3 regions of the Peribacillus sp. GL_122 genome follow, and region 3 is predicted to be linked to each of the others. Evidence: riboswitches for the same ligand, from Rfam matches in the RefSeq annotation. Region 3 holds a riboswitch; each other region holds the start of a gene.
What was found. A riboswitch is a leader RNA that binds a small molecule or an ion and turns the genes downstream of it on or off. The one in region 3 is predicted to bind preQ1.

Region 1: it holds a riboswitch for preQ1, as region 3 does, so the genes downstream of both, queF (preQ(1) synthase) here and AC3ISB_RS21190 (VUT family protein) in region 3, are expected to answer to the same signal.
Region 2: it holds a riboswitch for preQ1, as region 3 does, so the genes downstream of both, AC3ISB_RS02255 (QueT transporter family protein) here and AC3ISB_RS21190 (VUT family protein) in region 3, are expected to answer to the same signal.

The regions. Positions count from the first base shown of each region.
Region 1 covers NZ_CM174415.1:524,565-527,773, forward strand. Annotated here, with positions in the region: gene AC3ISB_RS02555 (YfmQ family protein) at 1-201, shown strand, start outside; gene AC3ISB_RS02560 (BA3454 family stress response protein) at 449-739, opposite strand; gene AC3ISB_RS02565 (DMT family transporter) at 830-1,687, opposite strand; PreQ1 riboswitch class I at 1,818-1,863, shown strand; gene queF (preQ(1) synthase) at 1,968-2,468, shown strand; gene AC3ISB_RS02575 (aspartate kinase) at 2,672-3,209, shown strand, end outside.
Region 2 covers NZ_CM174415.1:460,481-463,689, reverse strand. Annotated here, with positions in the region: gene AC3ISB_RS02265 (hypothetical protein) at 1-221, opposite strand, end outside; gene AC3ISB_RS02260 (YbaK/EbsC family protein) at 353-874, opposite strand; PreQ1 riboswitch class I at 1,045-1,089, shown strand; gene AC3ISB_RS02255 (QueT transporter family protein) at 1,096-1,581, shown strand; gene AC3ISB_RS02250 (TVP38/TMEM64 family protein) at 1,703-2,359, shown strand; gene AC3ISB_RS02245 (PAS domain-containing sensor histidine kinase) at 2,474-3,209, shown strand, end outside.
Region 3 covers NZ_CM174415.1:4,382,520-4,385,728, reverse strand. Annotated here, with positions in the region: gene AC3ISB_RS21205 (HD domain-containing protein) at 1-178, shown strand, start outside; gene AC3ISB_RS21200 (SRPBCC family protein) at 437-877, opposite strand; gene AC3ISB_RS21195 (SRPBCC family protein) at 922-1,398, opposite strand; PreQ1 riboswitch class I at 1,583-1,625, shown strand; gene AC3ISB_RS21190 (VUT family protein) at 1,676-2,218, shown strand; gene AC3ISB_RS21185 (hypothetical protein) at 2,239-2,388, shown strand; gene AC3ISB_RS21180 (hypothetical protein) at 2,541-2,813, opposite strand; gene AC3ISB_RS21175 (hypothetical protein) at 2,871-3,206, opposite strand.

The DNA of each region.
Region 1 (3,209 bases), 1.9 Mb from region 3:
TTGTTTTTACATCCAGAGAACAGTGGGACTCCATTGGTCATAGATACTAAAAGAAGCAAAAAGGATGTTAGGTTATTTGTGTACATTTACAATGACCACGTGGATGTAGTTAAACAGTACAAGAAGAAAGTCATTTCTTATAGCCTGCTTTCAGATAGCCTCCAAGAGCGTTCCATGCCATTAATAAGAAATTTAGTTTAAAAGAACATTAAAAAGACGGTCCTTAAAAAGACCATCTTTTTTTATAAGTCTTTTATAATGTAATCCTTAGGTACAACTCTAAATTACTTGTTATTCAGATTAAGAGGTTAACGCACACACTGACGTCTCAATTTTAGTTTATTTTGGAAAAAGCAATTAAAAGTGAGGGAGTTGCTGTAAGAGGTTCTTTAATCGCGCATATGAAATGGTATTAAAAAAGCAGGTATCTATTGCGATGCCTGCCTTTTTATGCTTTCCATTGTTTTTCAACTTGATGAAGCGCTTGTTGTAAAATTACTTCATGATCTGTATCCGGTTTAGTAAGTACGTTAGTTTGATAAGATTTCCCTTGAAAATCAACTGTTACTGTAACTTTTACCATTATGCATCTTTCCTTTCCTAATTCAGAATTAAATGAGGTGGTTGTACCTATTTCTTTAATACCCGTGGCAGAGGATTTTTCAAACATTTCAAAAGCGGTAAAACCTAACGAATTAATATTCAAAATTATCTGATATTTTTTAGGAAGTGTCAACACTTTTTTTTGACCACTCTATTCCCCGGCAAAATAAAAAACGACCTGGCTTGTACTCATGACAGCCAGGTCGTTTTTGTAAATGAACTAAATTCATATTTTAGTCAAGATAATGCCGATTAATGCTGCAAGTACGCCGGCAATTTGATAGTTTTTTAGTTTTTCCTTGAATAAATAACATCCTGCGAATACGACAACTAAACAGTTCAGGCTGACGACAGGGAAGATGATGCTTGCGATGCCGGTGTTCAACGCAAAGAAATAACATCCATAGCCTATAGTGCTTAAAAGGCCTACTAAGGAACCGATTTTGACTTCCTGTAGCTTGATTTTTTCCTTTTTAAAGGCCAGAGCCGAAAGAAGATAAAGAGTTCCGCCTCCATACATTGATACCAGGATATCAAGGGAATTTAAATGAAGACGTGTTGATGTCGTCATAAGAATGCCGAGCACACCAAAAGATAAAATGGATAATAATGTGTGCATCATCCAAGGGACATATTGATGGTTACCTTTAGCATTAGGTGTATACTGAATGACTAATGTAGCAAGAAACATGCAGACGATTCCAGTCCACTGCAAAGTAGAAATATGTTCGTGAAAAATTAAAGCTGCACAGAGAATGGGGAATATTGCATTCGCTGCGATTAATGGGGATGTCAAGCTTGCCGGCCCTTTTTCAAAGGCGCTTGCCATCTGGATATTACCATTAGCGTTCAGTACCCCAATGGCTCCACCAAGCATGATGGACAGCCAGTTAAACTGTAAACCATCCACAAACACTCCATAAAATATGGCCAAAATAAAAGCTGAAAAATAAAAGAAAAATTGGATATGTACTTTTGAGTAACCCTTTCCGCTACTCCATTTAAAAATGCTGTTATTGATTCCGAAACATAAACTAGTGATGAGGGCTGCAAAAATCCACATTGACGTAATCTCTTCCTTCATGTAGGATAAACTTCTTCTACATTTTAAGCTGAATGCATGCAGGAATCAAACCAAATTTAAAAAGTATGATTGACAGATTAGATATTTTTTTCTATATTTACTATGACAATTTTAAAATATTTCCCGGTAAACGGGAGAGGTTCATAGCATCACCCTCTTAAAAAAACTATGGCTTTGATATTTTTCGCGAATCAACCATATCTTTGAGGAGATATGGTTTTTGTTATATAGAGGCCCATTTTATGAATCTCCCTGAAACGTGGGATTAGGAGGACTTTTAATGTCTGGAAGAAAAGAAGAAGAATTAAAAAAAGATATCACACTGCTTGGGAATCAAGGAACAAAATATACATTCGACTATGCGCCTGAAATCCTTGAGTCATTCGATAACAAGCATCCGAACCGGGATTATTTCGTCAAATTCAATTGCCCGGAATTCACTAGCTTATGTCCGATAACGGGCCAGCCGGACTTTGCGACCATCTACATCAGCTATATTCCAAGTGTGAAAATGGTGGAAAGCAAGTCTTTGAAACTTTATTTATTCAGCTTCCGCAATCACGGTGATTTCCATGAAGACTGCATGAACATCATCATGAATGATTTAATCGAATTGATGGATCCTAAATATATTGAAGTCTGGGGCAAGTTTACACCTAGGGGCGGAATTTCCATCGACCCTTACACGAATTATGGGAAACCAGGTACGAAGTATGAGGAAATGGCGGATTACCGCTTGATGAACCATGACCTATACCCGGAAACCGTGGATAATCGCTAAAGAATAGGAGAGACAATGGGCAAATGCCCGTTGTCTTTTTTAGTTTTTTAGCCATTCTCGATCAATGGTCTTGTCTCTTTGTCCGTTTTAAAAATACAAATGTCCTCCTATAACGGAATTTCCACTTGATTGTTTCGAGAAAAAGCGTAATAATAGGGAGAGCTAATTATGACAGAATATTTACGAAAATAGGGGATGTCGAGATGAAAGTTGCGAAGTTTGGTGGAAGTTCACTTGCGTCAGGTGAACAGTTGAGAAAGGTGTTCGAAATTGTTGTTTCTGATCCAGAGAGGAAAATTGTAGTCGTTTCAGCTCCAGGGAAACGCAATTCCGATGATATAAAGGTGACGGATTTATTGATTGAAGCTGCGGAACAGCAGCTGCGCGGGGATAACGGAGAGCATTTGATAGAAGATGTCGTATCCCGCTATGCGAGCATTGCTGAAGAACTGGATATATCCGAGAGTGTCATCACTGGGATCCATGAAAATTTAATGGCACTGTTGCATGCAGACCAGACTAACCCGAAGCGCTATTTGGCTGCCTTGAAGGCCAGTGGCGAGGATAATAATGCGAAGCTGGTCGCGGGTTATTTCCAAAGCCGCGGGGTAGAGGCGCAGTATATAAATCCGAAGAAGGCTGGCTTGATCGTAACGGATGAAGGTGGATTTACCAAGGTGCTGCCAGAGTCTTATGATCGGTTATATGCTCTGCGTGATGAGCCTGGAATCGTAGTATTCC
Region 2 (3,209 bases), 1.9 Mb from region 3:
AGTTCCTCCCTTTCGATATACCCGATGATTTCCCCCTGATCTTGCACTGCCAATATATCAAAATTCTTTTTTTCCAATGCTTTCTGGATATCCACCGCCAGATCGTTTTTATGGCAAAACTCAAGCTCCTGGGCAATGCTCTTAACCGTTATATTCTCTTCATAAAGAGTTTTAAGACTAAGATAGCTGTTATTGCTTTTTCTTTTGCTTTCATTTAACATCTTTCAACCTCCGCTCAGGAACACTTTCTGCCCGATTTTCCGCTTAAATCATAGAAAATGTATGCGGTCGCCACTAAAATAAAGTCCACCATAGTGGACTCAATTCCATTCATGTGGATTTTTTGAAACCATCAAAGGCCATCAACTGCATTGCCTACCGCCGTTTCCTCATTCACTTTCTCTTCCCAACCTTTGCAAACATCCACCCAACCCTCTGCGCCTGAATATTCAAACAACTCAGCGAGTTTAAGTTCTATTGCAGAGTTCGCACTGCCGCATGCCGGGAACAATGACTCAAAGCGTTTCATCGATACATCAAGAAAAACAGCTAGATCATTTGCCAGACCAAACGGGCAAACTCCTCCGATGGCATGGCCGGTCTGTGCAAGCACTTCTTCAGGTGAAAGCATTCGTGCCTTGAAACCGAACGTCTGACGAAATTTCTTATTATCCACTTTCGCGTCCCCTGCGGCAACAACCAAAATGGCTTTTTCACCTTCCCCCTTAAAGGAAAGAGTCTTAGCAATCCGCGCTGGGATAACACCGATGGTTTCCGCTGCTTCAATCACCGTAGCACTCGATGTTTCGAACTCCATTACATCGCCTTCCCGATCCCATTGTTTAAAATGGTTTTTGACACTCTCGATCGACATACTATATTCACTCCTTTGAAGTACATATTGAAATAATATCATCCTTCATTGCAATAAATCAAAATCCAATTGAGCTACTTCCCGTGCTTGGAAACTTATAAATTAAAACCATTCTTTACAAATTGACGAAACAAGCTTACATGGGATACTATTAAACATCGGGCAAACGCCTAAACGTGGTTCGTAACCATCCCACGATAAAAAACTAGGGAGAGAGTAAAATGAATGTTCGTACACTCGTGATAAGCGGGTTATTGGCTGCCTTGTATGTGGCGGTCTCATTGGTGTTCCAACCAATATCATTTCAGATGTTCCAATTTCGTGTACCGGAAATATTGAATCATCTGATTGTATTCAATAAAAAGTATATCTACGGTATCGTCGGCGGAGTCTTCATATCGAATCTGCTCTTTTCGCCGATGGTGCCATATGACTTGATTTTCGGGGTGGGGCAATCTCTGCTCGCCTTATTGCTTGTCATTTTTGTTTCTCGGTTCATAAAAGGCATTAAAGGACGGATGACCGCCACGACTATCTTTTTCACTTTCACAATGTTTTTAATTGCAATTGAACTGAACCTTGCCCTGGGGTTCCCATTCTGGTTAAGCTGGATGACCACGGCTGTCGGTGAATTCGTTGTCCTCTTGATTGGAGCGCCAATCATTTATGGAATGAACAAAAGAATTCAGTTTGAAAAGTGGCTTTAATGGAATCTTCGCGTCGCGAACCCACTATAATGAAAAGAGCTGTCTGCATGATGCGGCAGCTCTTTTTTTTCACCAATGAACTCGAAAATGATAAACTACTAGTAAGAATGGTGGTGGCCCTTTGAAAAAAGTCCTGACCATAATCGGTCTATTGGTAATTGCAATATTTATTTTTTCTAATGCAGAGTTATTCACTTTGGTTTGGAAAAGTGATCTAGATTCTGTTATTGGCATTTTGAAGGAAAACCTTTTGCTTACATTTATTGTGACATTCGTATTAATGTTTGTACAAAATTCTTTTACAATCATTCCCTTAATTTTGCTCCTGACTATCAATGTCACGATATTCGGATTCATATATGGATATCTATGGAGTTGGTTTACAAGCGTTGTTGCCTCAGGTTTCATTTTTTATGCAGCAAGAAACTGGTTTCAGGAGCTTCTCTTAAAGAAGATTGGCGAAAAGTGGCAAGAATCTGTTGTGGAGCATGGCTTCATGTACGTTTTTACAGGCAGGATTTTCCCTCTGATCCCAACAAGCTTAATTAACTTGGTAGCTGGAGTCAGCACCGTCACTTTCAAGGATTTTTTATTAGCGACGTCACTTGGCAACCTTATATACTTTTTCTTCCTTTCGCTCATTCCATATGGACTGCTATCTGTTGAAATGAACCAATATACGCTAGCAGCACTCGCACTCTTCTTCTTACTATTTTTCATTATCTATAAGCGTGCAAAAAAGAAAAAGAAACAAACCTTCTTCAGAAAAAACAGGTGACCACTTTGGCCCCTGTTTTTTATTTAGGATTCTGCATATATTTTTTTCCGATAGTTTGTTAAAATGTGTATGTAATTTTACCTTAGAAATGTCTTAAAATCAGGGAGAATCTCCATGTCCAAACGCTCCATCTTAGCAATATATATCCTATCCGGGATTCTTACACTAGTCGTGTTCGACTATTTTTTAACTACAAATATCCAAAACAAAGAGGTCTTCATTCAACTTCAAAGAGCGGAAGGATTTGTTTTCCTTTTATCAATAGGCTTGGTTTTATATCTTTATTTAGCTAAAAGGGAAGAATTCAAGCAATTAAAAGAAGCGGAACAACGTCGGCGTACACTCATCAATTCAATGGTGGATTTCGTTAACTTCAAGGATGGTGATGGCCGTTGGCTTGAATCCAATACCTTCGGCCTTCAATTATTTCAATTGGAGCATGTAGACTATAAGGGAAAAAGAGACAGTGAGCTCGCAGAATACTCCGAATTTTATAAAGAGTCGTTGATTTACTGTGAAGTTTCCGATGAAGAAACGTGGGTAAAAGGGGAAATCACAAGGTGTGAGGAAATCGTCCCTCTTCCCGATGGCAATCACAAGACCTTTGATACGATCAAAGTTCCCCTGTTCAATGAGGATGGTTCACGAAAAGGCTTAGTCGTCATCGGCAGGGATATTTCTGAAAGAGTAGTCGCGGAGAATCAATTATTCGATAGTGAACAACGCTATAAATCATTGTTTGAACACAACCCTTATCCGATGCTGATGCTTGATTTAAACGGAATGATCACGACCGTAAATCCAAGGTTTGAAACGGTAACAGGCTTTCAACAAGAAGAAATACATGGAG
Region 3 (3,209 bases):
AAATCAATTGGTATACGACATACATAGGAAAAATAAAGTGCGCCTCATTGATCCTTCCGTTCTTCAAGGAACCCAATTATTAAGAGCATCCAGTTTATCAGAAAAAGTCAAGAAAATGGGAATTGAAGCTTATAAAAAAGCTTCGAAGGGCATATATCTAAAAGTGATTTCCGATTGAATTTCATGTCAAACCATAACTAAAGTAAAAAACTCAAGGATGATATTCATCCTTGAGTTTTTTCTCGGAAACATTTAAAGTCTCCTCCCGTATGCTTTCTTTGACCTTGATTAACAAATGCAGAATTAGGAAAGAAGGTAAGACTTATCAATAGGACACAACATGCTTAAAAATCTTAAATACCATTGTTCTGGGAGTCAGGCACGGCCAACTGCATTTTTAGTGATCTTTCTAATCTGAACCAGCACCTTTTAAGAATTAAAAAATTATTGATGCTCTCAAAGTATTAACCCCATTTTCTAAATAACCCTTTAAACATGTTAATGTATAAACCCAACCTTCCTTTTGTCCTATCATTTTATTTATCAATTCGGGGTCGTCCTCTTTCAAACCTGATTCGTTCACTTCAATAATTGTACTCATTTTACCCAACTCTTTTAGTGTAATTGTAACAATCGTTTCTTGATCATTTCCTCCCCATGAAAACACGATTTTCTTATTTTCCTCTACTTCCAATACATTAATAACCACTTCAGCATCGTATTCGTTATATCTCAATGTAAGCGTCCTGCCTTGTTCCCATCTTTCAGAACTCGATGAGAACCAGAAATTCCCGATTCTTTCTGGGTCCACTATGGCTTCAAACACTTCATTGGTTGGTTTGACTATTTTAAATTTCGTGATTATTTGCGTATCCATCACTATCAACTCTCTTTCTTTGTGTCTTTATAGTTTTCCACCACTTAATTATTCCGATCTACTGTTATTGGCGGCAGGGTCCGTCCAGTTTCAAGCAAGCTCTTCAGGTTACTTAGAATCGCTGGCCATCCATTATTCAAGCCTTCAAAGGTATTATCATCATATACGAAATCCGTCTCCAAAAGCTCCTCATGCCTAAGCGTTAACTTCACAGTCGAATCATCCATAGGCTGCAGTATAAAAGTGACACGAGTAGGCTGCTCACGAGGTGTTTCGTCTCCTGTCATGTTCCAAGTGAACGAGAGCAGGTGCAGCGGCTCACACTTGAGTACTTTACCATGATCAGTAATACGCCCATCTTCCAGCAAATATTTAACGCTTGAGCCTTCTTGCCAGTCAGACTGGACTTGGCATCCAAAATGGTACTTCTTCGTGACTTCACCGCTAGTAAGGGCTTCCCAAAGCTTCTCTCGTGGGGTTGCGATATAAATAACATGAACAAACGATGGTTTTTTCATCATCTTTTTCCTCCTCGCGTTTTTATACCTCATATCAAGATCGTAACATTATTCTATCAATCATTGTCGGCTTTTCATATACAGCCGGTCAAGCAGTTTTCTGCGACAAAAATCGGCCATATGGAAACTTCTTGATTTCCAATCGCTTTCAAGCTACGATAAATAAGGAAAATGATAATCCGCTCGGGCGGAAGAGGTTCTAGCTACCCTCTCAAAAAAACTAAGGAGAACAGTGCTCTTTCTTAGGGTGCTGTTTTTTCTGTATAAGGAGAATCAAGAAATGTTAAGAATTTTATTGTATTTAGTATCCATCATCACGGCGAATGTGGTTACAGCAGCTTTTGCGCCATTACATTTTGGCATGTTCATCATTCCGATGGGTACATTGCTCATTGGGGGAACCTTCATCTTTCGAGATCTGGTCCAGAATAAATTCGGCCGCACGAAGACCTATATATGTATCGTCACTGCACTTATTTTATCTGCGTGTGTATCATTCTTATTAGGGGATACGTTATTGATCGTATTTGCTTCCGCATTATCGTTCGTGGTCGCAGAAACAGCGGATACGGAAATTTATACCCGTTTAAAACTCCCGATGAGTTGGAGGGTGTTTTACAGCGGAATCGTTGGAGGATTTTTCGATTCGGTGATATTTGTCGTGATTGGCCTAAGTCCGTTGGGTGCCAATATATTGCCATGGGAAGCAGTACCCGCTGCGGTCATCGGCCAAATCATCGTTAAAACGATCATTCAGTCAATTGGTGCCGTACTGTTGGGACGAATCAATGTAGAACTGGAGAAACGTGTAGTCTCCAGTTAAAGCTAGGAGGGATGCACTCGATGGATGGAACCAAAAAAGAACAAGATAAATGCTATTGCCTCGAGGCCTTTCGTGAAAAATATGGCCCGCATGTTCAAGGGGAATGTATGAAGCTCTCCTGCGCCAATTATCGCAAGCATAAAGGAATAGACAAAAAAGGACCTAATTAGGTCCTTTTTTTGCGTGAATGGAGTAACTCAAGAGTAAACGGTGCGAAATTCACGAGTAAACGGTGCGAAATCATGAGTGCGGCACCAATTTACGAGTAAATAGCGCAAACTCACGAGTAAAAGTGCAAAACTCACGAGTAAACGGTGCGAAATCATGAGTGCGGCACCAATTTACGAGTAAAACAGCAAAACTCACGAGTAAAAGTGCGAAATTCACGAGTAAAACAGCAAAACTCACGAGTAAAACAGCAAAACTCACGAGTAAAAGTGTGAAACTCACGAGTAAACGGTGCGATATTCTGAGTGCAGCACCAATTTACGAGTAAATAGCGCAAATTCACGAGTAAAAGTGCAAAACTCACGAGTAAAACAGCAAAATTCACGAGTAAAAGTGTGAAATTCACGAGTAAACGGTGCGAAATCATGAGTACAGCACCAATTTACGAGTAAATAGAGAAAATTCACAAGTAAAAGTGTGAAACTCACGAGTAAACGATGCGATATTCTGAGTGCGGCACCAATTTACGAGTAAAACAGCAAAACTCACGAGTAAAAGTGCAAAACTCACGAGTAAAAGTGCGAAATTCACGAGTAAATAGCGCAAACTCACGAGTAAAAGTGCAAAACTTACGAGTAAATAGCGCAAACTCACGAGTAAAAGTGCGAAATTCACGAGTAAATAGCCCAAACTCACGAGTAAACGGTGCGATATTCTGAGTGCGGCACCAATTTACGAGTAAATAGAGCAAATTCACGAGTAAAAGTGCGAAACTCACAAGTAAATAGCCCATACTCTCGAGTAAACGCTCATAATTCATGAG